One region of the Priestia sp. YIM B13490 genome, then DNA from elsewhere that is predicted to be linked to it. Evidence: predicted binding sites of a transcription regulator. Region 1 holds the regulator's gene; each other region holds the start of a gene.

Region 1 (7,880 bases):
TTGCCTTGTTGAACAACTTGCTCTAATACCGGTAAGATTTCTTGAATGTTACCGATTTTTTTGTCTGTGATTAAGATGTATGGATCATCTAATACAGCTTCCATTTTATCTGAATCAGTTACCATGTAAGGAGATGCATACCCACGGTCAAACTGCATACCTTCTACCACTTCTAATTCAGTTGTGAAACCTTTTGATTCTTCAAGTGTGATAACGCCGTCGTTACCAACGCGCTCCATTGCTTCAGCAATTAATTGACCTACTTCTTCGTCAGCTGCTGAGATAGCCGCTACTTGAGCAATTGAATCTTTACCTTGAATTGGTTTAGAGATTGCTTTTAGTTCTTCAACCGCTACAGCTACTGCTTTTTCCATACCTTTACGGATACCCATTGGGTTAGCACCAGCCGTTACGTTTTTAAGACCTTCTCTGATCATTGCTTGCGCTAAAACTGTTGCAGTAGTTGTACCGTCACCAGCAACGTCGTTTGTTTTGCTAGCAACTTCGGCTACTAATTTAGCACCCATATTTTCAAATGCGTCTTCTAATTCGATTTCTTTTGCAATTGTTACACCGTCATTTGTAATAAGCGGTGAACCGAATTTCTTTTCTAATACAACGTTACGACCTTTTGGTCCAAGCGTTACTTTTACAGCATTTGCTAATGTATCTACACCACGTAGCATTGCGCGACGTGCTTCTTCGCTAAATTTAATGTCTTTTGCCATGTTCTTTGACCTCCTCAAGATGTTCTTAATAATCTATTTTTTACGTATGATAAGTTTGTGGTTAACATTAGCCGATTACAGCTAAAATATCGCTTTCGCGTAAAATTAAGTATTCAGTACCTTCGTATTTCACTTCAGTACCCGCATATTTTGAGAAGATGATACGATCGCCCGCAGCTACTTCTAAAGCTACACGCTCACCGCTTTCTAATACTCGGCCTGTACCAACAGCAACAATTTTACCCTCTTGTGGCTTTTCTTTTGCACTGTCCGGTAACACGATACCGCTTGCTGTTTTTTCCTCAGATTTTACAAGTTCAATCACTACGCGATCACCTAATGGCTTTAACAAGTGAAACAACCTCCTCAAATAATATGTTTGCATTTTTATTAGCACTCAACCTCAACGAGTGCTAACACAATTATTATATTAAAACAAAGTGGGTTTTTTTTGCAAGTATTAAACAAAAAAAATTTAAAATTTACGAAAACTACATATAATAGTTTTAGATTTCGACGATTTTGAGAAATAAAGCATTCTTTTCTCTGTTCAATAATATGTATGTTACAATACGAGCAAGAAGAAATTACTAACTTTACAGTACTTCTTCGACATATATACATAAAAACCTTTTAAAGGAGTATAGAAGATTGGAAAAACGTTATTGGTATGTTATCCTCACCTACATCCTTATGCAGTTTTCAGGAGTTGTTGGTATACCGCTGTTAAAATTAACAGGAATGTTTGATCAATATCCAGTTCGAACAGCGAATGTCATGCTTTTGACTTATTGGACCATCATTAGCTTTATCCTTGGTTTACTTATTGTCTTACTGCTGCTGCGCCGTGACATGTCCATGCGTATAGAACATGCGGGAACAACGGTAACTGTGGTCTGGTCAGTCCTTGGGGTGTTCCTGGCTATGGCTGGTCAAGCTGTAGCAGGTATGATTGAGCACGCTCTTGGCATTACCCAAGTATCTGAAAACACACAAAATATTGTTAATCTTGTTAAAGCAACGCCGTTCCTAATTGTCGTTACGTCTGTTATTGGACCAATTCTAGAAGAGATTATTTTTCGAAAGATTATTTTCGGCTCTCTTCACAAACGATATAATTTCTTTGTCTCTGCATTTATTAGTTCCCTTATTTTTGCTGCCGTACACTGGGATTTTAAACATTTGCTCGTGTATACAGCCATGGGATTTGTATTTGCATTCCTTTATGCAAGAACAAAACTAATTATTGTACCCATTATTGCTCACGTGTTGATGAATACAGTCGTTATTTTATCTCAAACTATTTTTGCAGATAAAATTATAGAAATGCAAAAGCAAGCAGAACAAATGCAGTTTATTTTTGGAGGCATGTTTTTATGAAGAATATCCCTTTAACACGAGGGTTTATTTATATTATTATGGGGGTTTTATTCACCTACCTGGCTATTCAAAATGCTCAGGAAACCGTGTGGAATTTCCCCACGATCTTATTTGCACTCGTAGCCGCGTTCGATTTCAGATTTGCGGTGCGCATTTTTATCTTGCACTATAAAATTAAAAAGTTGCAGCAGCAATATAAAAATCAAGATGATTCATCTAAATAAAAAAACCACTGTTTCAGTGGTTTTTTTACATACTAACATCTTCTCTTTCTTGCTCTGCCCTTGCCTTTAACACTTTGCGATACGAAATGCGGGAAATAATGATGCTGATTTCATACAAAATTAAGAGCGGCACTGTCACCATCATGTGCGAGAGCAATTCTGGTGGTGTAATAAGTGCGGCAATAACTAGCAGTACGAAATAGGCATACTTTCGAATTTGAGATAAAAACATAGGCGTGATAATTCCTAATCGCGTCAAAAACATGACGACAACAGGAAGCTGAAACAACAGGCCAAAAGGCAGTGTGAGCTGCATTAAAAAAGAAAAGTATTCATTAATGCCAATCACTTGGTTTACATTCAGCTCATCAGAAACGCGCGTCATAAAATCGACGACAAATGGAAACAACACAAAATAAGAAAAAGAGACACCGCCGATAAAGAGAAAAATGGAAACAGGAATATATCCAAGCGTTACCTTACGCTCTTTTTCATATAAACCAGGACTAATAAATGCCCAAAGTTGATACAGTGCAACAGGAGCTGCAAGTACACAGCCGATAATAACAGCAAACTGCATATAAATCTTAACTGGATCTGTTAGCCTAAATGCATTCATCGTTAAATTTTTTGCCTCATCAGCATGCTGTAAATAGACAATAACCTTATCCGCTATAAAAAAGCCGCCAATTGTGGCAATGACAAAGAAAAATAAAACAATTAAAATGCGCTTTCGCAGCTCTCCTATATGATCATATATTGACATTTCTTGTTCGGTCATACTATGATCACCCTTTTACTCTTTGTCATCTACTTGACGCTGTTTATCTTTTTCACGATCTTCTGAGGCACCGCTAGCGGCATGCTTAAACTCTCTAAGCGTTTGCCCGACTGATCTTCCTAGCTCCGGTAACCGTTTCGGTCCAAAAATAAGCAGTGCTACAATCGCAATAATAATCCAACTGCCTGCTCCAATCCCCATATTCCCACTCTCCTTATTAATTTAGACTTAAGGAAATCGTAACACAGTCCATCTTATTCAACAGGATAATTTTTCAAAAAGTAGACAAGCGACTGTAATTCTACAGCCAGATCAATATGATGCAGTCGAATCTCATCCGGTACGTTTAAGCGTGCAGGAGTGAAGTTTAGAATCCCTTTAATTCCGCAATTCACTAAACGATCGGTAATTTGCTGAGCCACAGTGGCAGGAACGGTTAAAATCGCCACTGAGATATCATCACTCATATAATCTTCCAATTGGTCAAGGTGATAAACCGGCACGTCGCCTACTTTTGTACCGACTTTATCTTCTATCACATCAAAAGCGCACTCAATTTTGGTGTTATTATTTTTAATAAAATTATAATTTAAAAAGGCCGTTCCCAGATTCCCTACGCCAATCAGTGCTACTTTCGTTACTTCATCTTGGTCTAACGTTTTACGGAAAAATGTAAGTAAATAATTCACATTGTAGCCGTATCCCTTTTTCCCTAATGCTCCAAAGTAAGAAAAATCCCGGCGAATAGTAGCAGAATCAACTTTCACTGCCTCACTTAACTCCGCTGACGAAACACGCTGTTTACCAGAAGCATGCAAGTTTTTTAAAAAACGATAATAAAGCGGCAATCGTTTAGCCGTTGCTTGTGGTATTTTTAATTGTTCAGTGTTCACGTTGTACCCCCTCAGTTCATGTATGTCATTACTAACATTTTCAAGTCATATTGCATTACCTTTCACAAAGCCTCAACCGCCTTGAGGTAGCGCTTCCAATTCTCTCTCTTTTCTCTTGTTTTATATATACTCCGCTTCACACCCCGACGCCTTTTGTCTATCCAGGAATACTTAAAGTCGGTAGCTAGAACGAAGCAATTAGCCCTTCAAAGGATCCGTTTGTTAGTCATGACGGATTTTCTACATCCATCATATATAAGTTCAGAGATGCACTTATCTCTTATTTTAACATAGTATCCTGTATAAAATGTGCAGGTAAAATCATTTTATTTCATGAATCAAAACATTCGCTTCATCATTTGTTCTTGTCCCTCTAAAAATTACAAACGCTTGTAGGAAGAACTTGTAGTTGAAAATATGTTAAAATACACTATGGATATACTACTAGAGGTGAAAAAATGATTATTCTACAATTGAACGGTATTACAAAATACTATGGGGCAGAACCCATTTTATCGAATATAAAGTTAGAAGTACAATCAAAAGACCGCATTGCCCTAGTGGGACGAAACGGTGCAGGTAAATCAACTTTATTAAAAATTATTGCTGAGCAGCTTTCTTATGACAGCGGAGAAATTATTAAACCTAAAGGTGTTTCCATTGATTATATGGGACAAGATACAGTTCTTGAGTCAACACTCTCCATATGGGAAGAAATGATGACAGTCTTTGCTCCGTTAAAGAAGATGGAAAAAGAATTACGTACGCTTGAAACGAAGATGGGCGATCCAGACATTTTTAATGATTCAGTTCAATACGAAAAACTAACCAAAGAGTACGATCAGCTTCAAGTAACGTTCAAAGATTTAGGCGGCTATCAATATGAAGCGGATACACGATCTATTCTTCACGGTTTCCGTTTCTCAAACTTTGACTATAGCACCCCTATTTCCTCCTTGAGCGGTGGACAAAAAACGCGCTTGGCTCTTGCAAAACTGCTTTTAACAAAGCCAGACTTGCTTATTCTGGATGAGCCTACCAACCACTTAGATATTGAAACTTTAGCATGGCTGGAACAGTTTCTGCAAGGGTATGAAGGAGCTATTTTAATTGTTTCACACGATCGTTACTTCCTTGATAAGGTCGTAAATCAAGTGTATGAAGTCACACAAAAAACAACGGTCAAGTACACGGGCAACTACTCTAAATACCTTGTACAAAAAGCAGAGCGATATGAAAAAGAGTTGCGTCAGTACGAAAAGCAGCAAGATGAAGTCGCAAAACTGAATGATTTTATTCAGCGAAACATCGCCCGCGCATCGACTACAAAACGTGCGCAAAGCAGACGTAAGCAGCTCGATCGAATGGAGTTAATAAATCGACCTAACGAAGGCGAAAAATCAGCTAGTTTTTCGTTTGAAATTGAGCGTCAAAGCGGAAATGAAGTCTTAAATCTCGAAAACGTGTCCATCGGATATGATGAAAACAAATATGTCGTCCAAGACGCAAACCTTCGGATTAAAAAAGGTGAAAGCCTTGCGTTGGTTGGCCCTAATGGAGTTGGGAAATCTACGTTATTAAAAGGTATTGTGGATAAACTAAGCTTCAAGACTGGAACCATTTCTTTTGGCTCAAACGTAATGGTTGGTTATTACGACCAAGAGCAAGCTAATTTAACGTCTAATAAAACTGTTTTAAATGAGCTTTGGGATGACTACCCATCCAAACCTGAAAAAGAAATTCGTACAGCGCTTGGAAATTTTCTGTTTTCAGGTGATGATGTACTGAAAATCGTTTCGACGCTTAGCGGTGGTGAAAAAGCACGTTTGGCTCTTGCGAAGCTTATGCTTCAAAAAGCTAATTTCTTAATTTTGGATGAACCTACTAACCATCTTGATTTAGATAGCAAACAAGTACTCGAGAATGCGTTAATTGATTACCCAGGGACTCTATTATTTGTTTCACATGACCGTTATTTTATTAATCGTATTGCAAACAAAATAGCAGAGCTATCTCCTGAAGGAGTAGAAGAATTTCTTGGAGATTATGACTATTATGTAGAAAAGAAAGCAGAAATAGAGGAAATCAAAGAATTAGAAAATATAAAAGCCAACGAAGAACGTACGGTAAAAGTAGATAAACAGTCTTATAAACAAGATAAAGAACAAAAGAAATTGATGAGGCAGCGAACGCGCCGAATTGAAGAAATTGAAACTGAAGTAAACAAATTAGAAGCCGCACAAGCGGAGAATGAAGAACTTCTTTGTAATCCTGAAATTTATCAAAACCACGAAGAAGTATCAAGATTAAACGGTGAAAATGAAAAAATTTCTTCACAGTTATCCACATTAATGGAAGAGTGGGAAGAATTACAGCTGCTTCTAGAAGAATAGCCTATATTTTTTCGTATTTATTCACCCTATTTACTTGTTCGTGCGCTTTAGGACAAGCTTTATCCACTCTGTGAATAAATAGTGGATATCTGTCTGATTTTCATAATTAAAACTTGTTGATAACATGTCCGTGTACTGAGTGCACGGACTTTTCCACATAATTATCCACAGTCAATTCTAAATTTATTGAATATTGTTGATAAATCATTTTTATCCACAAAAAAGACGAATGAGAAATAAATCTCATTCGTCTCTTACTCTTCCAAGTCTAAACCGGGGTTTGCGTTTAATGACATATCTGAGCGTTTTCCTTGAGCAAATCGTACACTTGCCGCTGCTCCAATCATTGCGGCATTATCCGTGCATAGAGATAGCGGCGGGATAATAAGCTCAATGTTTGATAATGGTGCAAATGCTTCTTCTAGCGCTGCTCTAAGTCCTTTATTAGCAGCAACTCCTCCTGCTACTAACACTTGCTTAACCTTATATTCCTTTGCAGCTTTAACCGTTTTAGTTACTAACACATCAATAACACTCGCTTGAAAGCTAGCAGCAAGTGTTTGTGGAAGAATTTCTTCACCTTTTTGCTTCGCGTTGTGGACAGTGTTAATAACTGCTGATTTTAACCCACTGAAACTAAAATCATAGGATCCTTCTTCTAGCCAAGCACGCGGCAAATCAATTAATGGCTCTCCTTCATGTGCAAGGCGGTCAATATGAGGTCCGCCTGGATATGGAAGGTTTAACGTGCGGGCTACTTTATCGTAGGCTTCTCCTGCCGCATCATCTCTCGTTTCACCAATCACTTTAAACTGACCGTGACTTTCCATGTATACAAGCTCTGTATGCCCTCCAGATACAACTAGCGATAAAAGCGGGAATTCTAATTTTTTGATTAGCTGATTTGCATAAATATGTCCTGCAATATGATGAACACCAATTAATGGCTTTTGGTGTGCAAATGCTAGCGCTTTGGCTGCATTTACGCCAATAAGAAGTGCTCCCACAAGCCCAGGTCCTTCCGTTACAGCTATTGCATCAATATCTGCAAACGTCAAGTTCGCTTGATTTAAAGTTTCTTCAACTACTACCGTAATTTGTTCCACATGATGACGAGATGCAATCTCCGGTACGACACCGCCAAATCGTTTATGGCTTTCTATTTGTGATGCCACCACATTGGCTACAATTTCATGACCGTTTCGAATCACGGCCGCTGCTGTCTCATCACAGCTTGTTTCTAATGCTAAAATTAATTGATTTTCACTCATAAATTCACCCACATAACTAATGCATCCTCATTGTTATCAGAATAATAATTCTTACGAATACCTCCAGGTTTAAAACCTAGCTTTTGATACAATGATTGTGCAATATGATTAGATACCCTAACTTCTAATGTCATTGACACAGCACCTAGTTTTCGAAGAACGTCCATCACGTTGCGCAGCAGCAATTCACCGAGTCCCTTACCTCGGTAG
Region 2 (7,880 bases), on a different contig from region 1:
CAGAACCAAAGGTTTTCCGTATAAGCAAAGCTTGTTCATCATTTGGATACAAACGAAACTTATAAGCTTTATTTTGTTTAGCCATATCAAATCACCTCACTTTCATCACTTGATCTTCAATATATTCTTTTGCCACTTCAATATGTGAACCGTCAGTGGTCAATAAATAAAAGCTTCGTGACCAAAACATTTCTTTCTAACGAGAGGAAATTCTTTTTTATTCAGTCTCGAACTAGCACTTTTGTACGCATTGATAAACTTTGATAATTCTGTAGTGGGATAGGCTTTTAATAGAATATGAATGTGGTCAATGTCGTTGTTCCGCTCGACCAATGTAATATTATATCTATTGCCTAATGATACAAACTTTTCTTTCGCATAATCTGAAATCGCATCGTTGATTACGTTTTGCCTGTAGTTTATGACCAAAACTAAATGGTAGTACATCGACAAAACTGAATGTTTATTAATATCTAAATTAATTGTTATATCAAACCTTATTATTTATAAGCTTGATTTTAATATAAAGAAACAGAAAACAAAAGCTTTTAGGCTAACAGTCAACCGAAATTCATCTATGTCCTTAACACGCTTGAAGAAGGAAACTCCGTTCGGAAGTACGTTAAAAACGTGGACAGTGATGGAAACGATTCTATCGTTTGCAGCGTTTGCAATGGTTCTTATTTTAGACATTTTTATTTAAAAGAAAAGCGCTGGTTTCAGCGCTTTTTTCTTTGATGAAAAATATATTCATAACATTTAGAATAATGAGAAAAAAAGACTAGATTTTCCCCTTTTCGATAGTATAGAATAGTTATAAAGTAGTAAAAGGAGGTAGATGTATGACAAATGATGAAAAGTATCAAATTGGTTTGACGACAAAAGCATTAATTCCAGTGAATGATCCTATGCACCGAACGAAGGTGCTAGATGAAGCGGGAGAATACATGTTAAGCAAGACCTGTAAGCAATTATTAGAAGAAGCGTGCATTCGAGAATTAAGTACGTTTAAGGGCTCCATTGCCGCCGTTCGAAAAATGTTTCCGTACAAACAGCTTACGCCGCTTGTTATTAATCGTTCACAAGCCATCATTGCGTTTCCGACATCTTCGCCAAATGACTATGGCTGCGCCTGGATTTTTGCCTCTCATGTTCATACTTCACACACGCTTGCTACAGTTGATCCAACCTCCATGCTAATTCACTTCAAAGACGGAACGTTCATTCCAGTTAAGCTTTCTTATTATAGTTTAGAAAAAAAGCTGGCCAGAGCGGCTGTTATTCGTAATTACTGTTTAGAAAGTCCGGTTGTCTTGGCATAATGCGTTCGATTTACCGAATAAACTTGTCCTACATATGAACAATCGTTTGGACTACACATATGAACGAAAGGAGGAAGCTTATGATAAGCTTCCTCCTTTTCTTACTCCTGAAGAAGCGAGGCCTTTAGCTTTTTGCGAGCTGCTTTTCCCCAGTTTTTAACGGCTCCCGTGGAGACTCCGTATTTGCAGGCAATATCTTTATACGAGTAGCCTTCTAGCAGATGTTCGAGCACATAGATTTTTTCTCTTCCTGTTAAATGTTCGATATGCTGCTTGATGATTTCACTTTCTAGCGGAACGGGAAGAGCGGGATCTTCGTTCAGTGAAAGCAGATTCTGTTCAGCCGGTGTTTCACGTTCTTCGTATAAAATGGTGCCTTTTAAATGAGAAAGGATCGTACCGCGCACGGTTGTATAGGCATAAGCAGAAAAAGATCCTTTGTTTTCATCAAATTTTTGATACGCTCGCCATAAACCAATCAACGCAATTTGATAATATTCGTCGTAGTCTTTGTAAATATGAAATCTTTTAATCATCGACACAATTAATGGATGAAAAGATGAAGCGATTTGATCAAACGAGCTTTCTTGCATGCAGCATTCCTTTTTCAAAAACGCGTTTTTGCTGTATTCCGCCGGTATCTCTACTGTACAAGGGGAAGATCACCTGTGCGAATGAACGTACATTATGTTTTCTTTTTAAGAAACGTGACGTAATTTCCCCGGAAACTTCACGTTTCGCTAGGAAATATGCGAAGTATACGTGTATTTGTAGAGATTTTACGTACGAAAGGTCCCCCATTCCAAATTCTACTAATCTATAATTATTTTTATATCGATGTAGCAACTCTACCATCACGGAAGAGCGGTGATGATAGAGTTGCTAGACCTTTAAGGGTATATTCGCAGGAGCTACTAATTTTGAGTTCTTCTTTATGAAAGCAATTTGCTGAGATTGTAAGAAGAACTTGTAAAGGGGAGATTGAATGAAGGCGATGGTTGGGGTAAATGTGGCGGCGGCTGTTTTGTGCGGTGCGGTGATGTATGCGGGGACGCAGCACTGGCAGGAGCAAACGGAAGCGCAGGCAAGTGAAGTAAAAACTGCTGTTGTACATAAAGAAAAACAGTTTTCCGATGTATCTGCTTATACAGAAAATCTTCCAGACTTTATCACAAAGCAAATCCAGTCATCTATCGCAAATAAAAAGCCTCTGACTCTTGTAATTGCCACATCCGCAAAGGAAGCAGGGTGGCCTCAGCAGTTTAAAAAAGAGCTAGCAGCTACATATGGAAGTGATGTATTTACGGTTAAAACCCTTTCATACGGCAGCCAAACAACGGATGAGCTTTTATCCTCACATATTGCTGATCAAATTAATCAGCTTCAGCCAAACATTATTCTGTTTGAAGCACCTCTTAAAAATGACTACCAGCACCTTACGCTAGATGATACGCTTGAAAATACAGACAAGCTCATTCATGAGCTCAAAGACTTGAAAAAAACCCTTATGATTCAGCCGTCACAGCCATATATTTCACAAACGGAGTCCTATGAAGAAGGGGTAGAAGCAATCAGGGGAGTCTCTGAAGCAAACTGGGTATATTATATGAATCACTCGCTCATTTGGCCGTTTCATTTAGGAGAGTATATAAATAAAGACAGCGGTAATTTAACGAAAAAAGGAAATGAAGTGTGGGGAGAGTACGTTGTGAATTGGTTTACGGGAAAATAAAAAAACAAACCCTCTTTCAAAAGAAAGAGGGTTTGTTTTTTACAATTTTGCTAGATTGTGACTTTTCTTCGTTTTATAGTAGTAATTTTTGGTGTCTTTGCACTTATAAAGTTTAAAGCCAAAAATCTCTAAAGGAGTCCAAATCTTTTTGATGTTTACGAGTGGCATTATGATTCCCCATTCTGTTCTTTATAGAGTTTATATTAATTCATTATAGAGAACTTAAGGGGGATAGTAAATACTATAAAGAACAGTTTATCTAAAAAATTCTTTATAAAGAATTTTTTGGAATAATTATTGTTGGTACATAAACATTTAGATTTCTTGGTCTGCAATACCCGCAATAATCAGTTTGCATGCTGATAAAAGATAGATGACAAGATACTAACTCACGTCATTAAAATAAGACTATCAAATTATTGATCATTTTCCATAGGAGTGATTTTTATCATAGCTCAGGTTAGTTATTCTTGCTACATTAATGTTGTGAAAAACATCACAAAAAAATGCAAAGGATGATCCAAATTAAAACGTAATTAGACCACTTATTTTTTTTGCTTGCTGTTAAAGCAATGGAATCGCATACATACCATAACTGTGTTAGATAATCTAACACATAAGTTGAACGATTCAGAAAATTCATATATCTTAAGTATATCTTTAAAGATGCATAGAAAATATATCTTTGAAACAAGCAGGTATAGACGCCAGGGGAGGAATGGAAGATGCAAAAAAAGAAACTCGTATTGATTGGAAATGGAATGGCTGGAGTTCGAGCGATTGAAGAAGTATTGAAGGTTTCAAGCGAAGCGTTTGAAATTACGATTTTCGGAAGCGAGCCGCATCCGAACTATAATCGTATTTTACTATCAAAAGTGCTGCAAGGAGATACGAATGTTGAAGACATTACGTTAAACGATTGGAACTGGTATCAAGAAAACAATATTACATTATATACGAGCGAAACGGTTACTAGTATCGATTCAGTGAAAAAAGAAGTAGCGACAAACAGCGGCAGAGTAGAATCGTATGATGAGTTGATTTTAGCAACGGGCTCTCTTCCTTTTATTCTTCCGATTCCAGGGTCTGATAAAAAAGGAGTTACGGCTTTTCGAGATATAAAAGACACGGATGAAATGCTGCAGGCTTCTCAGCAGTATAAAAAAGCAGCGGTTATTGGAGGCGGACTCCTTGGATTAGAAGCAGCGCGCGGACTGTTAAATTTGGGGATGGACGTATCTGTGATTCATTTAGCTCCGTATTTAATGGAACGCCAGCTTGATCCAACAGCCGGCAAACTGCTTCAAAACGAATTAGAAAAACAAGGCATGAAGTTTTTGCTTGAAAAACAAACGGCGGAAATCGTCGGCGATGAGCGAGTTGAAGGATTATCTTTTAAGGACGGGACGTTTTTAGACGCTGATTTAGTCGTGATGGCCGTTGGAATTAAGCCAAACGTTCAGCTTGCAAAAGCAGCGGGACTTAACGTAAATCGAGGAATTGTTGTAAATGACTATATGCAAACGGATATTCCAAACATCTACGCGGTTGGAGAATGTGCAGAGCATAGAGGAATGGTATACGGGCTGGTGGCACCTCTGTATGAACAAGGAAAAGCATTAGCAAAAGCGATTTGCGGGGCAGAAAAAGTTCCTTATGAAGGGTCAGTTTTATCCACGCAGCTAAAAGTATCAGGTGTTGAAGTGTTCTCCGCAGGAGACTTCATGGAAGATGAAGAGAAAAAAGCGATCAAAGTGTTTGATGAACAAGACGGCATTTATAAAAAGCTTGTTTTGCGAGGCAATCAAATTGTAGGAGCTGTTCTTTTTGGAGAAAGCAGCGACGGAAATCGACTGTTTTCAATGATTCAAAAGCAAGAAGATGTATCCGATGTCGCAAAAGTGTCGATTTTACAGCCATCTGGAGGTAACGCGGGTGAAAGCTTAGTAGCAAGCATGAGCGCCGATGATATTATTTGCGGCTGTAACGGCGTAACAAAAGGTACGATTGTGGAAGCTATCCAAAAACAAGGATGCTCATCGGTTGATGAAATCAAAGCTTGTACAAGTGCCTCTCGTTCTTGCGGAGGATGTAAACCGCTTGTAGCGGAAGTGCTTCAGCATACTCTTGGCGCTGACTTTGACGCGGCGGTTCAAAAAGAAGCGATTTGCGGCTGTACGACTCTTTCACGAGATGAAGTTGTCGAAGAAATCAAAGCAAAAGACCTTTCGCATACGCGTGAAGTGATGAATGTACTTGGCTGGAATAATGAAGAAGGCTGTTCGAAATGCCGTCCGGCGCTAAACTATTATTTAGGTATGGTGAATCCAACCGGATACGTTGATGAACGCGAATCACGATTTGTGAATGAACGCATGCACGCAAATATTCAAAAAGACGGCACGTATTCTGTTGTTCCTCGCATGTACGGAGGCGTCACAAATGCAGAAGATTTACGAAAAATTGCCGATGTTGTTGATAAATATGAAATTCCGCTCGTAAAAGTGACAGGTGGTCAGCGTCTTGATTTGTTTGGCGTTAAAAAAGAAGATTTGCCTAGCGTATGGGAAGAGTTAGATATGCCTTCTGGCTACGCGTACGGTAAGTCGCTGCGGACGGTGAAAACATGCGTCGGCGAACAGTTTTGCCGTTTTGGCACGCAGGATTCAATGGGCGTTGGAATTGCGCTTGAGAAAAAATTTGAAGGACTGTGGACGCCTCATAAAGTGAAAATGGCTGTATCTGCTTGTCCGAGAAGCTGTGCTGAGTCAGGTATTAAAGATATTGGCTTTATTGGAATCGACGGCGGCTGGGAAATTTACGTGGGCGGAAATGGAGGTACGCATCTTCGCGGAGGAGATTTATTGTATAAAGTAAAAACAGACGAAGAATTGATGGACATTACAGGAGCTTATTTGCAGTATTACCGGGAAACGGCTAATTACTTAGAGCGTACGTCTGCATGGATTGAACGCATGGGACTTTCGCACATTCAGTCCGTGCTTGATGACGCTGAGACGAGAAGAGAGCTGAATATGCGTATGGACGAAGCGTTATCTACGTATCGTGATCCTTGGAAAGAAATCGTCGAAAGCAAAAAGACGAAAAAAGAGCTGTTCGAAACAGTTGTTACATCATAAAGCTGGGGGGAAATAAAGATGGTGAATAAAAACATTACAAAAGTATGCGTAGGGTCGATTCATGATTTTCCGGTAAGTCTAGGTAAAACAGTGAAAGTAAACGGAAAAGAAATTGCGGTGTTTAAGCTATCAAGCGGAAAAATCCGGGCAATTGAAAATCGCTGTCCGCATAAAGGCGGGGTGCTAAGTGAAGGAATTGTGAGCGGCGACTCGGTGTTCTGTCCGATGCACGACTGGAAAATTTGCTTGCATGACGGTAACGTACAAGAGCCTGACAGCGGATGTGTCGACACGTACGAAGCGTCTGTTGAAGGAGATTTGCTGTATCTTTTAATTGAAGAATAAGTACCGTGGCGCGTTGATTTTCAACGCGCCACAAAAATTCAAGGGAACACATTAAAAGGAGCGAAGCAAAAATGAGAACAGGAAAAGTGTACATTGTAGGAGCCGGACCAGGAGATCCAGATTTACTAACCATAAAAGCAGCCAAATGTTTAGAAAAAGCAGATGTTATTTTATACGACCGATTAGTGAACCCTGTTCTTCTTCAGTATGCAAAAGAAGGAGCGGAACTCGTCTACTGCGGGAAAAAGCCTGGTGATCACTGCGTTTCTCAAGAGGATATTCATGATTTGCTTGTATTCTACGCAAGAAAAGGAAACACCGTCGTGCGGTTAAAAGGCGGAGATCCGTTTATTTTCGGAAGAGGCGGTGAAGAAGCAGAAGTGCTCGCTCAGCATAGAATTCCATTTGAAATCGTTCCGGGTATTACAGCGGGCATCGCGGCACCTGCTTATGCTGGAATTCCTGTGACGCACCGTGAGCTGAGCCGTTCGTTTGCCGTTGTGACGGGACACTGTTTGAGCGGCAAGCCGGAAAGTATTCGCTGGGAGCACTTAGCAAAAGGAGTTGATACGCTTGCGATTTATATGGGCGTTAAAAACTTGCCGTATATTTGCCGTCAGCTTTTAGACGCCGGAAAAAGCGCGGATACGCCCGTCGCGCTTATTGAACAAGGTACGTCTATTTATCAGCGCACGGTTACAGGGACGCTTGGCACAATTGTAGACACGGCTGCTGAACAGCAAGTCAGCAATCCCGCGATGATTGTGATTGGTGAAGTGGTGAAGCAAGCTTCTGCTCTTTCTTGGTTTTTGGAAAAAACAGAAGAAAAAGTATGCGTCTAAGATGAATAAAAGGAGGAAACACTTTTGTTTAAGAATTCACTGCAGTCAATGAATGAGTTAGCACGCGAAAAAACGAAGCTTGTGAATGAGCATTTGCCGAGTTATTTGCTGTTAGCTGTGCTAGCGGGTGCTTACGTAGGACTTGGCGTTATATTAGCTCTATCGGTAGGAGCACCTTTGGCCTCTGCTTCTTTACCGGTCGTTTCTCTTGTGATGGGGTTATCTTTTGCTGTTGCTCTCCTGCTTGTCGTATTTGCAGGAGCTGAATTGTTTACGGGGAATCATATGGTTTATACAGTCAGTACGCTATCGGGAGTCACGACATGGAAAGATACGTTCAAAAACTGGACGTGGTGTTTTATCGGAAATGCGATAGGTGCGTTTGGGCTTTGCTTGTTAATTACCGGAACTGGTTTGTTTAAAGGAATTGAACCGAACCATTTACTTATGACGCTGGCAGCTAAAAAAATGAATTTGCCGGTCAGTGAATTATTTTTTC
Region 3 (7,880 bases), on a different contig from region 1:
CAAGTCTTTTTGCCTTACAGCAAGTTGCTTTCCTATTAAATATAAAAGAGAGGTTAAGACACAACCAGCTAAGGGCAAACAAATAGAAGAAGTGCGCTGAACCGCTTGAGATACCTACATGAAACCTGCGTTCACCATATCAATAAAAAAATCCGAACGAGTTGAATTCTTTATCAAGAATCTCAATTCATCGTTCGGATTTTCCTTTAACTAAAATACTTTTGTCCTAGCCTCTTTTTTTCTATTGAATTTTAAATTGACGAATCAAGTTCGCCAATTCTTCACTAATCTCTTGCAGATGTTCCGCTGATTGAGAAACAGTAGAAATAGCTCTAATTTGTTCTTCTGTGGAAGCGGTAATCTCTTCAGTTCCTGCTGCTGATTGCTGTGCAATGGCTGCTATGCTTTGAATTGCCGCTACCACGTCTTCCTTATGCTCATCGATACTGTCCATGCTGCTTGTCACATGTTCGACAGCCGCCGCCACTTGTTCAATCGTAGTTGCAATTTCATGAAAAGCTCGTTCTGTATCTCCTACCACAAAGTCTTGAGACTTTGAAAGCTCTTCTGTACGGTTGCATTCTTCACGCGCAGCAGCGACTTCACCTTGAATCGCTGCAATCGTATGGCGAACTTGTTCAGTGGCCTGAGAGGACTGTTCAGCAAGTTTTCGCACTTCTTCAGCTACTACCGCAAATCCTTTGCCATGTTCTCCTGCACGAGCTGCTTCAATACTAGCATTTAATGCAAGTAAATTTGTCTGATCTGAAATACTATTAATCGTGAAAATAATAGATTCAATTTTTTTCATCTTATTTGTTAACTCTTCCATTACAGCTTGAACAGCGTGAATCGTTTGAGACGATTCAGTGGTTTGGTTGCGAAGGAGCTGCATCTGTTTTAAACCTTTTTCATTGATGCTTACAGCTTCAATCGTCATTTTATTAATCTGTGCATTTTGTTCAATGACTTCTTCAATTTGCGAAGATAAACTCATCGTTTTATGATTAGTAGAGTCAGCGTCAGAAGCTTGCTGCGTGGCACCGCTGGCAATCTCATGGATAGCCCGGCCGATTTCCTCACTGGATGCAGTTGCTTCTTCAGATACGGCACTCAAGTCTTCAACAGACGTTTTTACTGTCTCAACAGACGTCTGAACCGTGCCAATCAATGTTTTCATTTTGACTACCATATCATTAAATAAATGAGTAAGCTCACCAATTTCATCTTTTGACTTCGTCTTCACCTGAACCGTTAAATCGCCAGCTGTTACTTTGGCTACTTCATTTTTCAAGCGGCGAATTGGATTAGTAATAATTCTTGAGAAAAAGATGGTTAACACCACTGATAATAAGATTCCAATTAACGCAATCCAGACAATAACAGTCAGTAAATGATGAGCGCTTGAGAGCATTTCATTATAAATAAAGGCATTTCCTATCTTCCAATTCGTCCCTTCGAGAGTATCATATGCCATGACTCTCTCTTCACCTTGAAAGGTATACTTCATGAAATCTCTATTCCGGTCTGCTTCGTACATTTTTTTCATAAATGGCTGATTCATCAAATTTTTCCCAGCTTCTGTTGGATGAACGAGCGCTGTGCCATTTTGATCAAATAAAAATGCATACCCACCGTGATTTACTTCTGCTTTACCTACAATGTTTTTTAATGCATCTAAGTCTAAATCAGTAGCTATAACGCCCAGTACATTTTTAGTATCTGGATCTAAAATAGCCTTTGCAATTGTCACGACCGTCTTTTTTGTTGCTGCATCTTCATATGGATCCGTATAAACAACATCATTAGGTGATTCTACTGCTTGTTTGTACCATACCCTTGAAGTCGGATCATAGTTTGAACCAAACTCTTGTTTGGGAACAGAATACATTCCTTTATTTTGAGTGCCTATGTATTCAAGTGCTAGGTTTGGATACTTTTCTTTAAACTGCGTAAACTCTTTTTGAACTGTGTTCCATGTAAAATACGGATTTTTCTCTTGGTTTGTTTGATCTCCTTCCTGCTTAACAAAATTAACAATTACATCGTTTTCACTATACGTCAGCAAAGAACGACTATACATGTCTAAGTATGTATGAATGGTTTCTTTTAACTCTTTCACTTGACTTTGAGACTGAACTTCTACATCTTTTTCTATTTGCGTTTTGGTAAATTGATAAACAGCCCCTGAAACAACTAATAATAAAATAGCTATAAAAATACTAAAAAATACTACGAGCTTTGCACTTAACCTCTTCATTCCCTCACCCTTCTACAAAAACCTTTATATTACTAATAACGGCTTTTCATTTTCATTTTTGAAGAAGTTTTTGTGATTTATTTCAAATTCCCGCAAAATAAAACCAGCGCATCCTTTCATAACGAAAGAACGTGCTGGTCTTATTTTTGCTTTTCGTATGCATCAGGTTCAATATGAACAAGCGTATCTTTAATTTGATGCTCATCGTTCATCATATGTTCAATTTGATCGGCAATTTCATGGCTTTTGATAACATTTAAATGGGGGTCTACTTTAACAGTTACATCAATCACGACTTGATTACCAAGCTTGCGCGCTTTCACATCTTCTACTTCTTTTACACCTTCTACAAGCTCGATGCTTTCTTTGTAGTGCCCTAACTTTTCTTCATCAAATCCGTCCGTTAAGGAATGAGCCGCTTCTTTAAAAATCTCAATGGCTGTTTTACAAATAATAATTCCCACAGCAAAAGCAGCTACCACATCCAGCCATGGCAAGCCGAATTGTGAGCCGAAAATTCCCACAACAGCCCCTATACTCACAAGTGCATCAGACAAATTATCTTTAGCAACCGCATATAAAGACTGGCTATCAAGTTTTTTAGCAAGCTTAATATTATATCGGTAAACACCACCCATAATAGCAGCCGCTCCAAGACCTACCCAAGCAGCCAGTAAATTAGGAGCTTCAGATTTGTCCATAAATAATGACTGACCCGCATCAACCAATACTTCTAGTCCGATGACCATCATGATAAAAGAAGCAATAAGTGAAGAAATATGTTCCGCTCTGGAATGTCCATAGGGATGATCATTATCACGAGGTTTTTTAGAGATTTTTAAGCCGACCAAGACGGCAATCGATGCAATAATATCTGTAACATTATTAAGACCGTCGGCTTTTAATGCAGAGGAAGCGGTGACACCCGCAATGATAAGTTTACATGTTGATAAAAAGATATATGATAAGATACTAACCCAAGCACCTTTTTGGGCTTGCTCATAGTAGTTCTCCATCCCTTCCACTCCTTTATTCAAAATAAGCAAACTTAGTGTAACAAATGGATTTCGTGTGGGTCTATAGAAACATTATTGGCTGCTAACATACAAATAGAGAATGTTAAACTCTTTAGCTTTCTGCAAAACAAGTTGCCTTTACTCAACACTTTAAACGTTTAAGATCTTTCTAAATGTGGCACTTCATGTAGAAGGACATTTTTTAAAATCGCCCTGTAAAATTGTTTACTATTTTTTAAAGGGTGTGATTTTTATCACAGCTGAAGCAATTTATTCTTGTTACACTAACATTGTGAAAAACATCACAAAATAAAATTCAAAGGATGATACAAATGAAAACACAATTCACACCAAAAACACGAAAAGTTGCTGTTATCGGAACTGGTTTTGTTGGCTCAAGCTACGCTTTTTCAATGGTGAATCAAGGTATTGCCAATGAATTAGTGTTAATCGATATGAACAAAGAAAAAGCAGAAGGTGAAGCACGTGATATCAATCATGGAATGCCATTTGCCACACCGATGAAAATCTGGGCTGGAGATTATAAAGACTGTGCTGACGCTGATTTAGTAGTTATTACAGCGGGCGCTAATCAAGCTCCAGGGGAAACACGCTTAGATCTAGTTGAAAAAAACGTTAAAATTTTTGAATGCATTGTAAAAGATATTATGAACAGCGGATTTGACGGCATCATTTTAGTGGCAACAAATCCAGTTGATATTCTCGCACATGTTACACAAAAAGTATCAGGATTACCAAACGAACGGGTAATTGGTTCAGGAACGATTCTTGACACAGCTCGCTTCCGCTACTTGTTAAGCGACTATTTCGAAGTAGATTCTCGCAACGTCCACGCTTATATTATGGGGGAACATGGAGATACGGAATTTCCTGTTTGGAGCCACGCGCAAATTGGCGGTGTGAAGCTCGAACATTTTATCAATACTGCCGCTATTGAAAAAGAACCGGATATGCAGCATCTATTCGAACAAACCCGCGATGCGGCTTACCATATTATTAATCGAAAAGGAGCGACTTATTACGGAATTGCAATGGGGCTTGTACGCATTACCAAGGCTATTTTAGATGATGAAAATTCTATTTTAACAGTATCTGCTTTATTAGAAGGACAATATGGTATTTCTGATGTGTATATCGGCGTACCAGCTATCATTAATAAAAACGGCGTGCGTCAAATTATTGAATTGAATTTAACCCCTCACGAACAGCAGCAGCTCGAGCACTCTGCTAGCATACTTAAGCAAACTCGCGACAGAGCTTTTGTGTAACATCTAAAGATTTTTGCGGGGGACTCCCCCGCTCCCTTGTTTTAAATATGTAGTAGAGGTGTATGAATATGACGTGGACTCAGGTATATAATCCGTTAGATAATATTTGGCTTTCTGCACTAATTGCACTCATCCCCATTATCTTTTTCTTTATTGCTTTAACTCTTTTGAAATTAAAAGGACATATTGCTGCTGGTATTACGGTGCTTCTTTCTATGATTATTGCTATTTATTTTTATGATATGCCTGCCTCAATGATCTTAGGAGCCACAGGCTATGGGTTTCTGTATGCACTTTGGCCCATCAGCTATATTATTATCGGAGCGGTGTTCTTATACAAGCTAACTGTCAAAAGCGGACAGTTTACTACCATCAGACAATCTATTATTTCAATAACGGATGACCCCCGCTTGCAAATGCTGCTTGTTGCTTTTTCCTTTAATGCTTTTTTAGAAGGGGCAGCGGGATTTGGAGCTCCAATTGCCATTACAGCAGCGCTTTTAGTTGGACTTGGGTTCAAACCGTTAAAAGCAGCGGCGCTATGTTTAATTGCTAATACAGCTTCAGGAGCGTTTGGCGCCATGGGGATTCCTGTTATTGTCGCAGGACAAGTATCTGGCATAGATCCAAAAGAAATTGCTCATTTTCTTGGCACGCAGCTTCCGATTATTTCTTTTCTTATCCCTTTTTTACTTGTCTTTATTATGGATGGGATAAAAGGATTAAAAGACGTATGGAAAGCAACGAGCATCACAGCCGTTTCCTATGCACTGACACAGTATTTAACTGTTACATACATCGGCCCTGAACTTCCAAATATCACATCTTCTATTGTGAGTTTACTTGCTCTTGCTTTTTATATTAAACGAACAAGCCCGGCAGCAGCTAAAAGCTTCAGCCTGTCACCAAAACAGATTTTAAAGGCTTGGTCTCCTTTTATTCTATTAACGATACTCGTTACGGCTTGGAGCATTTCTTTTGTCAAAAAAATGCTTGAACATATGAACCTGCTTATTAACGTCCCATTTTTACACAATCACGTAATTAAAGCAGCGCCTTTAGTAAAAGATCCTACGCCTTACGCTGCTATCTTAAAAATAGACGTATTTGCAGCAACAGGTACAGCGATTCTTATTGCTTGTATCCTTTCAGTTTTCTTGCTTAACGTATCGCCAAAAGTGGCATGGACCACTCTTTTAGAAACCGTAAAAGAATTATCAAGACCTATTATTACTATTATGATGGTCATTGCTTTTGCTTTTATTTCAAATTATTCAGGACAGTCTTCTACACTTGGATTGGCGCTCGCTACATCAGCCGCTTATTTTCCATTTTTATCTCCATTTCTTGGCTGGATCGGCGTATTTCTAACGGGGTCTGTCGTATCAAATAATGCGCTGTTCGGCAACTTGCAGCTAACTACAGCTCAGCAAATTAATGTCTTGCCAGTTATTCTCGTAGCGGCCAATACTGCCGGCGGCGTGATGGCTAAAATGCTTTCTCCTCAATCAATTGCCGTCGCTGCCGGAGCAGTGGGACTGGCTGGAAAAGAAGGTGAACTGTTTAAATACACGCTCAAATACAGCATGGGATTTTTGATACTAGGAGGGTTGGTTACTTTTTTATTGGCTTGGTGGTTATGATAAAAAGCGCTAAAAAGCTGTTATTACCGTGTTTCTTTCATTTAAACAAACGTTTGATTATATAAAAAAGTCCCCAGTTAGCGCTGGGGGTTTTTTTATTCCGAAATAAGTAAACCTATGTTGCCAAATTGTTTCCCTTTATCTAATCGTTCGCAGGCTGCAACTGCCTCTGACAGCGGATAGAATCGATCGACGATTGGTTTAATTTGATGTTTCTCTATAAAATCCATCATGTCCACGAATTCTTCCTGACTTCCCATAGACGTACCAAGTATGTTGAATTGAGGATAAAAAATGGTTCTTAGAGGTAGTTCAACTTCATTTCCAGAACTTGCACCAAAATTAACAATTCTTCCATTTGGCTTTAATATTTCAAAATAAGCAGGAAATAAAGCTGCCCCCACACTATCAAGTATGATATCTACTTTTCTATTGTTGGTTTCTTCTTTTAGGTTGCTTCCGCTATCTAATGCATAATTCGCTCCATGCTTTAGAGCTTGCTTTCTTTTTTCACCACTTCTAGAAGTGACTGTTACGTTAGCTCCGATAGCTTTTGCGAATAACAATCCATAGGTCGCGACTCCGCTTCCTATACCGGGAATAAGGAGGTGCTCTCCTTTTTTTAATTGGCCTTTTGTAAATAGAGCTCTATAAGCAGTTAAAGCGGATAATGAAAGAACTCCCGCCTGTTTCCAAGATAGATAAGATGGCTTTTGTACAACGTTATTCGCTTGTATGATTACATACTCTGCAAATGTTCCATGTGATGGACCGCCTAAAATTTTAGGTGTAAGTGGAACGTGTTCTACACAATCCCACTCTAGACTTGGATTAATAATTACTTCCATTCCTTTTTTTAAACCTTTTACGCCTTCTCCCAATTCTTCTATAATGCCTGCACCGTCTGAACCGGGGATAAACGGCTTATCTCCTTTGCCTCGATTATTCATAACGAATAAATCTCTCCGGTTTAAACCTGCTGTTTTTAGTCTTACTTTTACTTCTCCTCTTTCAGGGAGCATCTCCTGAAGATTTCTGTACTTCATGCCTGCTATTCCACTTTTTTCACTATGTATAATACCTTTCATCATTTCGCCTCCTTTTAATCTACTCTACTAAAAACCTCAAAACCCAAAAAGAAATATGCCTAAAAAAGGAAAACAAACTTTTAGAATCGATCTTTCACTGTTTTATCTTTATTTTTCTGTATCGTAAAGGTATTAAGCTTCTTTTATTACATTTTTGTTACAAACAATCTTTTTTTGAAAAAAAGATTAAAAAGTAGAAAGAAACGCCTGAAAACGTTGATAAATCAACCTTTAACTGGTAATTCCCTTACTATAACTAGTTTAGAAACTAGTAAAAAACTAAAAAAATTTAAGAAAAAAAGACAAAACACTTTCTTTTATTACAAATTTATTGTAATATAAATGTAACAAAAGAAATATAAAACACATAATTGTTACATAAATAAGGTTAATTAATTAGGAGTGAGTTAGAAATGAAAAAAATTGGACTAGTTTTATCATCAATCGCTATTTTCTTTACACTAAGCACTGGAGTTACAGCACAAACAACATCTACAACACTAACGGATGCAAATGCTGTCAAAATTGCAGCTAGTGCCAGCAATCATTTCTGGAGTGCTCTGCACGGTTATAAAAACAAACCA
Region 4 (7,880 bases), on a different contig from region 1:
TTCCATAATTTTAAGCCAACTGATAAGCAATGTACCAGCTGCGATCTTTTTATCAAAATTCTCCGTGAATTGGCAGCCTTTATTAGTAGGTGTGAATTTAGGTGGACTTGGCACGATTGTGGCTTCCCTCGCAAGTGTAATTTCATTTAAACTTTTTATTAAGAGAGATCCACAAAAAAGTAAAATGTACCTTATAAGGTTTAGCTTTTATAACTTTTCGATTTTAGCTCTTTTAACTCTTGTTTATTATTTTACGATGAAAAATCAACATTTCTTTTAATACAAAGTAATTGGTTTAAACAACTTTGGGGTTCTACCAATATAAAAAAACCAATTTCTCAAATTTTAATACTGAGAAATTGGTTTTTTATTATGAGATTTTAATTTGATATAATAGTATTTTTAATTTTTTTCCACATAACTCAATAGGGGGATACAACGAAATGAGTAAAAAAACGGCTTTGTTGCTTATAGATGTCCAAAACATCATGTTTTCTTATGAAGGTGGATCTTTATGGAATGAACAGCAAGTGCTTCAAAATATTACTTATCTAAGGGAAAAAGCTCACCAATCTAATGTGCCAATTATCTATATCCAGCATACAGACCCTAGTTATAATAGTATGCTTAGTGAAGGAAAAGTCACATGGGAAATCCATCGTGATGTTAGCCCCTTACCAACAGACATAGTTATTCAAAAATCTTCTTGGGACGCATTTTATCAAACAACTCTACATAAAAAACTTCAGGAACTTGAAATTGGAAGATTAGTCATTGCAGGGATGCAAACTGAATTTTGTTTAGATACTACTTGTAGAAGAGCATATAGCTTAGGTTATAAAGAGAATATCTTAGTAAAAGATGCTCATAGCACATTTGATACGGCTGTGCTTTCAGCTTCAAAAATAGTAGAACATCATAATAATATTCTAGGCGGCAGATTCGTTACATTAAAAGAAGTAAAGAAAATTATATTTTAATCTAATAAATAACTTTTCAAAGGAAAAAACAGCCTTTCAAAGGCTGTTTTTTGTTCCTGGAACGCACATTATGGTAACTAATTTCGTATAGGATATACATCTAGTCCTCCTTTATTTGTTAAAATTAAAGAAAAGGGGGGAGGGACCATATGATCATATCTGCAATGGTTGCTGTAGGAAAAGAAAATGTAATTGGGAAGGATAATGATATTCCCTGGAGACTCCCAAATGATTGGAAATATCTAAGAAAAGTTACTATGGGGCATTCAATTATTTTAGGTAGGAAGAATTATGAATCCATCGGAAAACCTCTGGAGGGACGTAAAAATATTATAATGACCACAAATGAAAATTATAAAGCTCCAGGTTGTTATATAGCTCATTCAGTTGAACAAGCTCTTTCCATGTGCGAAGGGGAAGAAGTATTTATCCTTGGAGGAGAGGAAATTTATCGACAATTCCAACCCTACACTCATAAATTGTACATAACTAAAATCAATCATTATTTCAAAGGTGATCGCTTCTTTCCAGAGTTTGATTTTTCTCTATGGAAAGAGTTATCGGTTGAAAAAGGTATTGAAGATGAAAGAAATCATTATGAACATTACTTTCATGTATATGAAAAAATCAACTAATTAAGTTAAGATACCAATAAATACCTTTTATGTAAATTAGATTAGTATATAATATATAATTTAAAAAGAAAAATTTAGATAAAAGTATTGTTAAAATTACTTTTATTATGTAAAATTTACCTATAAAACAGACTATGTGTTACTGGCGTAAACATGGAGGACCATGAGGAAGCACATAGATAACGGCCGTACGCCTGGGCAAAGTATTTGAACATGAGTTCAAATACTTTTTTTATTTAGAAAGGGGATTTTTTACATGAAAGAGATTGGTTTACGGTACGGAATGAACCCAAATCAAAGTAAAGCTAAAGTTCAGAATGCTAAAAACACGCCTATTAAAATCTTAAATGGAGAAGCGAGTTATATTAACTTTCTAGATGCATTAAACGCTTTTCAACTGGTTCGGGAGCTTCGACAGGCTACTGATCAACCTGCAGCTGCATCCTTTAAACACGTAAGTCCAGCAGGTGCAGCTGTGTACTCTCCACTAAATGAGACACTTACTGAATCCTATTTTGTTAAAGGCCTAGACCTGTCTCCATTAGCGATTGCTTATGCAAGAGCGCGTGGGACAGATAGGATGTCTTCATTTGGAGATTGTGCTGCTTTTAGTGATGAAGTGGATATAACTGTAGCTAATCTCCTCAAAACAGAGGTTTCTGATATGATTGTTTCACCAAGCTACACTCAAGAAGCACTAGAGATTTTGAAACAGAAAAAGAAAGGAAAATATCTAATTTTAGAGATTGATCCAAATTATGTGCCTGATCTAATTGAAAAAAGAACGATATTTGGCATTACTCTAGAACAACAAAGAAATGATGTACAGATTGGGAAAGAAGTTTTCAATCAGATTGTTACGACTCAATGTGATATCCCTGATCATGCAAAGAGAGACCTTCTTGTTGCTCTTATTACATTAAAATATACACAATCAAACTCCATTTGTTTCGCATTAGATGGCCAAACAATTGGAATTGGTGCTGGACAGCAGTCCCGTATTCATTGTACGAGGTTGGCTGCTGAAAAAGCTGATAAATGGTGGCTAAGACAACATCCAAGAGCCCTTAACATGAAGTTCAGAGAAGGCATTTCTCGTGTAGAAGTTAATAATGCAATTGATGGATGGCTGAATGATGATATTACTGAGGTAGAAAATGAGCACTGGAAACAATGTTTTGAGGAGGTCCCTGCTAGGCTAAGTAAGAGTGAAAAACGAGAATGGCTAAAAAGATTAAAAGGCGTTTCCTATGCATCCGACGCTTTTCTACCTTTCCGTGATAATATCGATCGTGCGGCTCAAAGTGGCGTTAAATATGTGGTTCAAACAGGAAATTCTTTACGAGATGAACAAGTTACACAGGCAGCAAATGAATATGGGATGATCATGGCACATTCAGGTATACGTGTATTCCATCATTGAGCTATGAATTAAATATGATTAGCCCAAAAGAGCCAAGACTTATAAAGGGATTGGCTCTTCTAGAATGTTTTCGATACATGCGATTATGGCAACTACATTTTATATCATTTACATATAGTCATCTTTCTTATGAAACGAGGTTATTATGAGTGTCTTTAATTTAATTCAGCTAATTTTTTCAAACGTTCTTTGTCCCTAATAATGTAACCTCGCGACTGCTTTTCAATAGTCTTTGATTTACATAGCTGGGCTAGTACATGGAGTAGATGGCGATATGATACACCCAAGTATTCGCATACTTCAGTATGTTTTTCTTTATAAAAGTTATCATCAGCCGACAACATTATAAAAGCAGCAAGACGGTTCTCGAGTGGATAGGCCTGATTTTGTGTATACTTTGCTGAAATTTTAGTTGCTTTCTCACTTAAAAAACTGCATAAATATCTGAGAAATGTTACATCTGTTAAGAGCTTATTTTTACAGGTGTTAATAGGAATAGCTAAACAAATGGTTTTAGTGACAGTTTGTATAGCTTTAGAATATCTTTGTGAATTTAATAGTTCCACTTCCCCCATAAATGTTGGAGCTTGTAAAAAATTAATCAAGGACACTTTCCCATTTTCGTGTGTAACATAGAGTTTTGCCTTACCTTCAACAAGATAATAAATATATTGAGGATAGGAGCCTTCCTTATAGATAAATTCACCACGTTCAAATTCGCAGACCTGAATAAATGGAGTAATTGGAAAGGAAAAAAGTGATTGAATAGAGTATTTCTCGATATAGTAACTTTGCATAGGCTCGTTTAAAAATTTCATTTTTTCTCCTACTATTATAAAAATATGAGATATCTCACATTATTTTATGTTTTTACATGCTATGATGCAATAAAAGTTGATAGATCAATAGGGAGTTGTTTCATAAAGATGATCAAACAAGATGAATATTGGAATGAAGTAGCTAATAAAAAAGAATTTACTACGCCTTTTCAACCTGAATTATTCCTAACACATGTTAATCACAATGCTGCCATATTAGATTATGGTTGTGGGTATGGACGGACTTTATTGGAATTAAGAAGTTACGATTATAACAATTTACATGGTGTAGACTTTTCAGAAGAAATGATTAAAAGAGCTAAGTCTCATAACTCAGAAATCGATTTTCAAGTTATTCAAAGTGGGAAGCTTCCTTTTTCTAATGATTCTTTGGATGCTGTCTTACTTTTTGCAGTTTTAACATGTGTTCATAAAAGTGAGGAACAAAACGCTATTTTAAATGAGATTAAACGGGTACTAAAGCCAGGAGGTATTATTTACATCAACGACTTTCTACTGAATAGTGATGAAAGAAATAAATTACGTTATGAAAAGGCACTCACTAAGTATCATACATACGGGGTTTTTGAATTACCAGATGGGGCCATTTTACGTCATCATAGCGAAGAACGTGTGAAAGAATGGGTAGATCAATTTGAAACCTTAGAATACAAGAAAGTAGAATATACAACTATGAATGGAAATCGTTCAAATGGTTTAGTTTACATGGGGAAATTAAATTGAATTTATTATAGATAACATATAAAGGGGAATTGTAATGCTAGAGAAATTAGAGCTGGAAAAGATTAATCTTCAAGAAATTACAAAAGATATTAAAGATCAACACGTGAATTTTCCTGTATCGAATATTAATAATCACTGTCTTCGTATAGCTGTATTTTCAGGCGAATACAAATGGCACTATCATTCTAATTCAGATGAGCTTTTTATGGTTTTGGAGGGAGAACTTTTAATTGATTTTAAAGATAGGGATACAGCCGTGTTAAAACCGAATGATACGTTACTTATACCAGCTGGAACAATACATAGAACCAGAGCGAAACAAAGAACAGTAAATCTTTGTTTCGAGGATATAAACGCTGATACCATAATTATTGATGAGTAAATGAAATAACATAAACATTGTAAAAGCCATTTAAGATAAGTCTTAAATGGCTTTTACGTATGTACAGATAAATTCTTATAAGCTGTTTTATGTAAACAGAATATGTTACCGATCTTCCAAGAAAAAATTCTGAAAAGGTATGTTGAACATCACCATTTAGTGAGATATATAAATAAAATAATGAAAAAAGTATTAAGCGAGAAGGTGCGTCTCGTCTAATACTTTTTTCATTATTTTAAGTGGTAAGTTTTATGTTTAATTTTATGAAATCCTATCTGTGAGTCTACTAAATACAATCGGCTTTGTACTCAACATTGGTGGTAAATGCAATTTAAACTGTGATAATTCGCCTTCTACGTCCATCTCATAGGCAATTAACACAGTCATTTCCGTATGAGAAAGATTCCACTTTGTCGTGTATACATTGTAATGATGATGTTTCATCTCTATATTAACTGATTCCCACTTTAAATATAACGTATCGTTTTGTTTATACACTTCCATTTTCCCATATGCAGGATGCTCAAATATCCCTGTATATTCTTCTACTGCATGTGTAAGGGTTGTCTCTTTTACTTGTGGAAGAGGCTTACCTAATTCTTTCATCATTTCTTTAAATTTAGCTGTATCTTCTATAGCTCTTTTACGCCAGTCAATTGCATCTAGCTTCAGAAGCTCATCATAAATTTGATTCGCAAGGTAAGATGGTAATAATGTTGTACCAGTGTTTGTTAATATAACAAGTCCGACATTTTCCTCTGGTATAAAAGATACGAGTGCTGAAAATCCATCAATATTCCCACCATGATGGATTACTCTATAACCCCGATATGCACTAATAAACCAGCCAAGTCCATAGCAATTTAGTGTTGTTTCTGATGTAGATAAAAGTGGTTCATCTGGAATTGGAATATGCGGTTGATACATCTGCTGTAACATATCAGGTGTAATAAGTTCATGTTCGCCCACTTTTCCTTGATTTAAGTGGAATAGCACCCATTTGGCCATATCTTCTATATTTGAGTTTATGCAGCCCGCAGCACCAACTGTATCGATGTTACGAAATGGAACTTTGACTATATCTTCGTTCTTTTCAATGTATGGAAGTGCATGATCATCTTTTGCTTGTGAAGTAGTAACTGAAAAATTTGTATCTTCCATATGAAGAGGTTGCAGGATATGTTCGGATACATACTGTTCCCATGTCTGATTTGTAATTTCTTCTACCATATAGCTAATGGTTGCATACATTAAATTATTATATAAAAAGCTTGTACGAAATGGTGCATCTAGCTCCAAATATTGAATTTTTTCTGCGATGTCTTTTCGTGTTAGTGAAGATCCATACCATAGTAATTCATGACGACTAACACCAGAACGATGAGAGGCCAAATCACGAGCTGTAGTTTGTGAGCTTGCTAGAGGATCATGGAGTGAAAAAGCAGGAATATACGTTTGAACAGATTTATCCCAATTAAACTTTTGTTGCTGAGCAAGTAAACTTAGAGAAAGCGTCCCAAAAGCTTTTGTAGATGAACCAATTGCAAACAGTGTACTTGGTGTAACAGGTTTTTTATTTTCAATGTCGCGATACCCAAATCCTTCAGAAAGAATAATTTCTCTATCTTTTATGATTGCGACTGCTGCTCCTGGCACATTTAAATCTTTCATCATTTCCTTTGTATAACCACCCAGGCGACCTGTAAGAGAGGATTTTATTTTTTGCATAAGAATTTTTCTCCTTTACCATTTTTTTCTACAAGTAGGTTATTTCGAGATAAAGAAGAGAAAGACCTTGTTGTTAACAAAGATGTCATATTTTTAGTTTCTGACTAGGAGTTATAGTTGACATATAAATATATTCTTTTTAAGAACAATGGACAAAGATTTTAGATATCTTGACTATTCATAACGCACATTATGTTAATTAACTTTGTATGTAATCTCCATCAATAGTTTACAAATTCTACAAAATAAATAATACTTATATTTATTGGAAGTTGCATAAGACATAGAAGGGGAATTTTTTATGAACAAAGTTATGGATTATTACTCAACATTTGATGAGTGGGGACGCCTAGATAGAGAACCCTTAGAGTTTCAAATAAACTGGCATTATATACAAGAGTATCTACCGGAAAACGGCAGTATATTAGATAATGGGGCTGGTCCTGGTAAATATGCAATGACACTAGCCGAGAAAGGATTTCAGGTAACGCTAACTGATCTCACTCCTAAATTAGTAAAGGTAGCTGAAAATAAAGCACAAGAACTTGAGCTTTTTAATCAATTTAATGGATTTCATATTATGGATGCAAAGGATTTAAATTTATTAAAAGACAAAGAGTTCGATGCTTCCTTGATGATGGGGCCAATGTATCATCTACAGAATGAACAAGATCGTGATGCTGCTGTTAAAGAACTGTACCGCGTGACAAAAGATGAGGGAGTTGTATTTGTTGCCTTTATGTCCCGAATTAGGCACGCTATCTCTTCACTGTTAAATCCAGAGGCGTGGAAACCCAATAATACAATGGACAATATCGAAGAGTTTATTGCTACTGGCGAATTTAATCATCAGGATGAAGGAAGATTTACAGGAGCATATTACTTTGATCTACAAGAAATTAATCCTTTTATGGAATCTAATGGATTTGAAACCTTAAGTCTAATTGGATCATCTAGTATTGGTTCTCTTTTATCTAAAGAACAATGGAATTATTGGACAGACAAGGGACAAGTTGAGTTTGATCGATTAATTGAATTATTAAAGAAAACAGCAACCGACCCTTATACTTTAGGCGTTTCGTCACATTTGCTTTATATTGGTAAGAAAAAAAGATAACTAAATAGTTATCTTTTTTCACGATCAGTCTTTAGATATATCTGATTGCATTA

Evidence for each region. The regulator Rex, encoded in region 1, represses fermentation and respiration genes when NADH is low (regulators of the CRP and FNR family bind a similar motif). The targets are predictions, from matches to a motif close to TTGTGAAATATTTCACAA.
Region 2: nirB (nitrite reductase large subunit NirB) is a predicted target of Rex. The motif match lies at 3,539-3,556, and genes of this name have one in related genera.
Region 3: ACFX4R_RS22530 (L-lactate dehydrogenase) is a predicted target of Rex. The motif match lies at 3,567-3,584, and genes of this name have one in related genera.
Region 4: yeiL (transcriptional regulator YeiL) is a predicted target of Rex. The motif match lies at 3,879-3,896, and genes of this name have one in related genera.

What each region holds. Positions count from the first base shown of each region.
Region 1 is NZ_JBHZOT010000028.1:9,294-17,173, forward strand. It holds gene groL (chaperonin GroEL) at 1-728, opposite strand, end outside; gene groES (co-chaperone GroES) at 796-1,080, opposite strand; gene ACFX4R_RS28790 (CPBP family intramembrane glutamic endopeptidase) at 1,380-2,108, shown strand; gene ACFX4R_RS28795 (YdiK family protein) at 2,105-2,332, shown strand; gene tatC (twin-arginine translocase subunit TatC) at 2,358-3,113, opposite strand; gene tatA (twin-arginine translocase TatA/TatE family subunit) at 3,129-3,314, opposite strand; gene ACFX4R_RS28810 (redox-sensing transcriptional repressor Rex) at 3,368-4,006, opposite strand; gene ACFX4R_RS28815 (ABC-F family ATP-binding cassette domain-containing protein) at 4,465-6,399, shown strand; gene tsaD (tRNA (adenosine(37)-N6)-threonylcarbamoyltransferase complex transferase subunit TsaD) at 6,654-7,670, opposite strand; gene rimI (ribosomal protein S18-alanine N-acetyltransferase) at 7,667-7,880, opposite strand, start outside.
Region 2 is NZ_JBHZOT010000002.1:380,677-388,556, reverse strand. It holds gene ACFX4R_RS07405 (RNA-guided endonuclease TnpB family protein) at 1-85, opposite strand, end outside; partial or broken gene tnpA (IS200/IS605 family transposase) at 92-483, opposite strand; gene ACFX4R_RS07395 (competence protein ComK) at 843-1,322, shown strand; gene ACFX4R_RS07390 (sigma-70 family RNA polymerase sigma factor) at 1,424-1,915, opposite strand; gene ACFX4R_RS07385 (SGNH/GDSL hydrolase family protein) at 2,308-3,054, shown strand; gene nirB (nitrite reductase large subunit NirB) at 3,780-6,194, shown strand; gene nirD (nitrite reductase small subunit NirD) at 6,213-6,539, shown strand; gene cobA (uroporphyrinogen-III C-methyltransferase) at 6,611-7,381, shown strand; gene ACFX4R_RS07365 (formate/nitrite transporter family protein) at 7,406-7,880, shown strand, end outside.
Region 3 is NZ_JBHZOT010000009.1:45,750-53,629, reverse strand. It holds gene ACFX4R_RS22545 (RluA family pseudouridine synthase) at 1-39, shown strand, start outside; gene ACFX4R_RS22540 (methyl-accepting chemotaxis protein) at 242-2,260, opposite strand; gene ACFX4R_RS22535 (cation diffusion facilitator family transporter) at 2,401-3,276, opposite strand; gene ACFX4R_RS22530 (L-lactate dehydrogenase) at 3,609-4,565, shown strand; gene ACFX4R_RS22525 (lactate permease LctP family transporter) at 4,628-6,208, shown strand; gene ACFX4R_RS22520 (zinc-binding dehydrogenase) at 6,304-7,296, opposite strand; gene ACFX4R_RS22515 (IseA DL-endopeptidase inhibitor family protein) at 7,710-7,880, shown strand, end outside.
Region 4 is NZ_JBHZOT010000007.1:3,249-11,128, forward strand. It holds gene ACFX4R_RS20050 (SLC13 family permease) at 1-280, shown strand, start outside; gene ACFX4R_RS20055 (cysteine hydrolase family protein) at 444-980, shown strand; gene ACFX4R_RS20060 (dihydrofolate reductase) at 1,130-1,615, shown strand; ZMP/ZTP riboswitch at 1,744-1,822, shown strand; gene ACFX4R_RS20065 (phosphoribosylaminoimidazolecarboxamide formyltransferase) at 1,872-3,038, shown strand; gene yeiL (transcriptional regulator YeiL) at 3,194-3,856, opposite strand; gene ACFX4R_RS20075 (class I SAM-dependent methyltransferase) at 3,965-4,600, shown strand; gene ACFX4R_RS20080 (cupin domain-containing protein) at 4,653-4,982, shown strand; gene ACFX4R_RS20085 (serine hydrolase) at 5,244-6,710, opposite strand; gene ACFX4R_RS20090 (class I SAM-dependent methyltransferase) at 7,012-7,827, shown strand.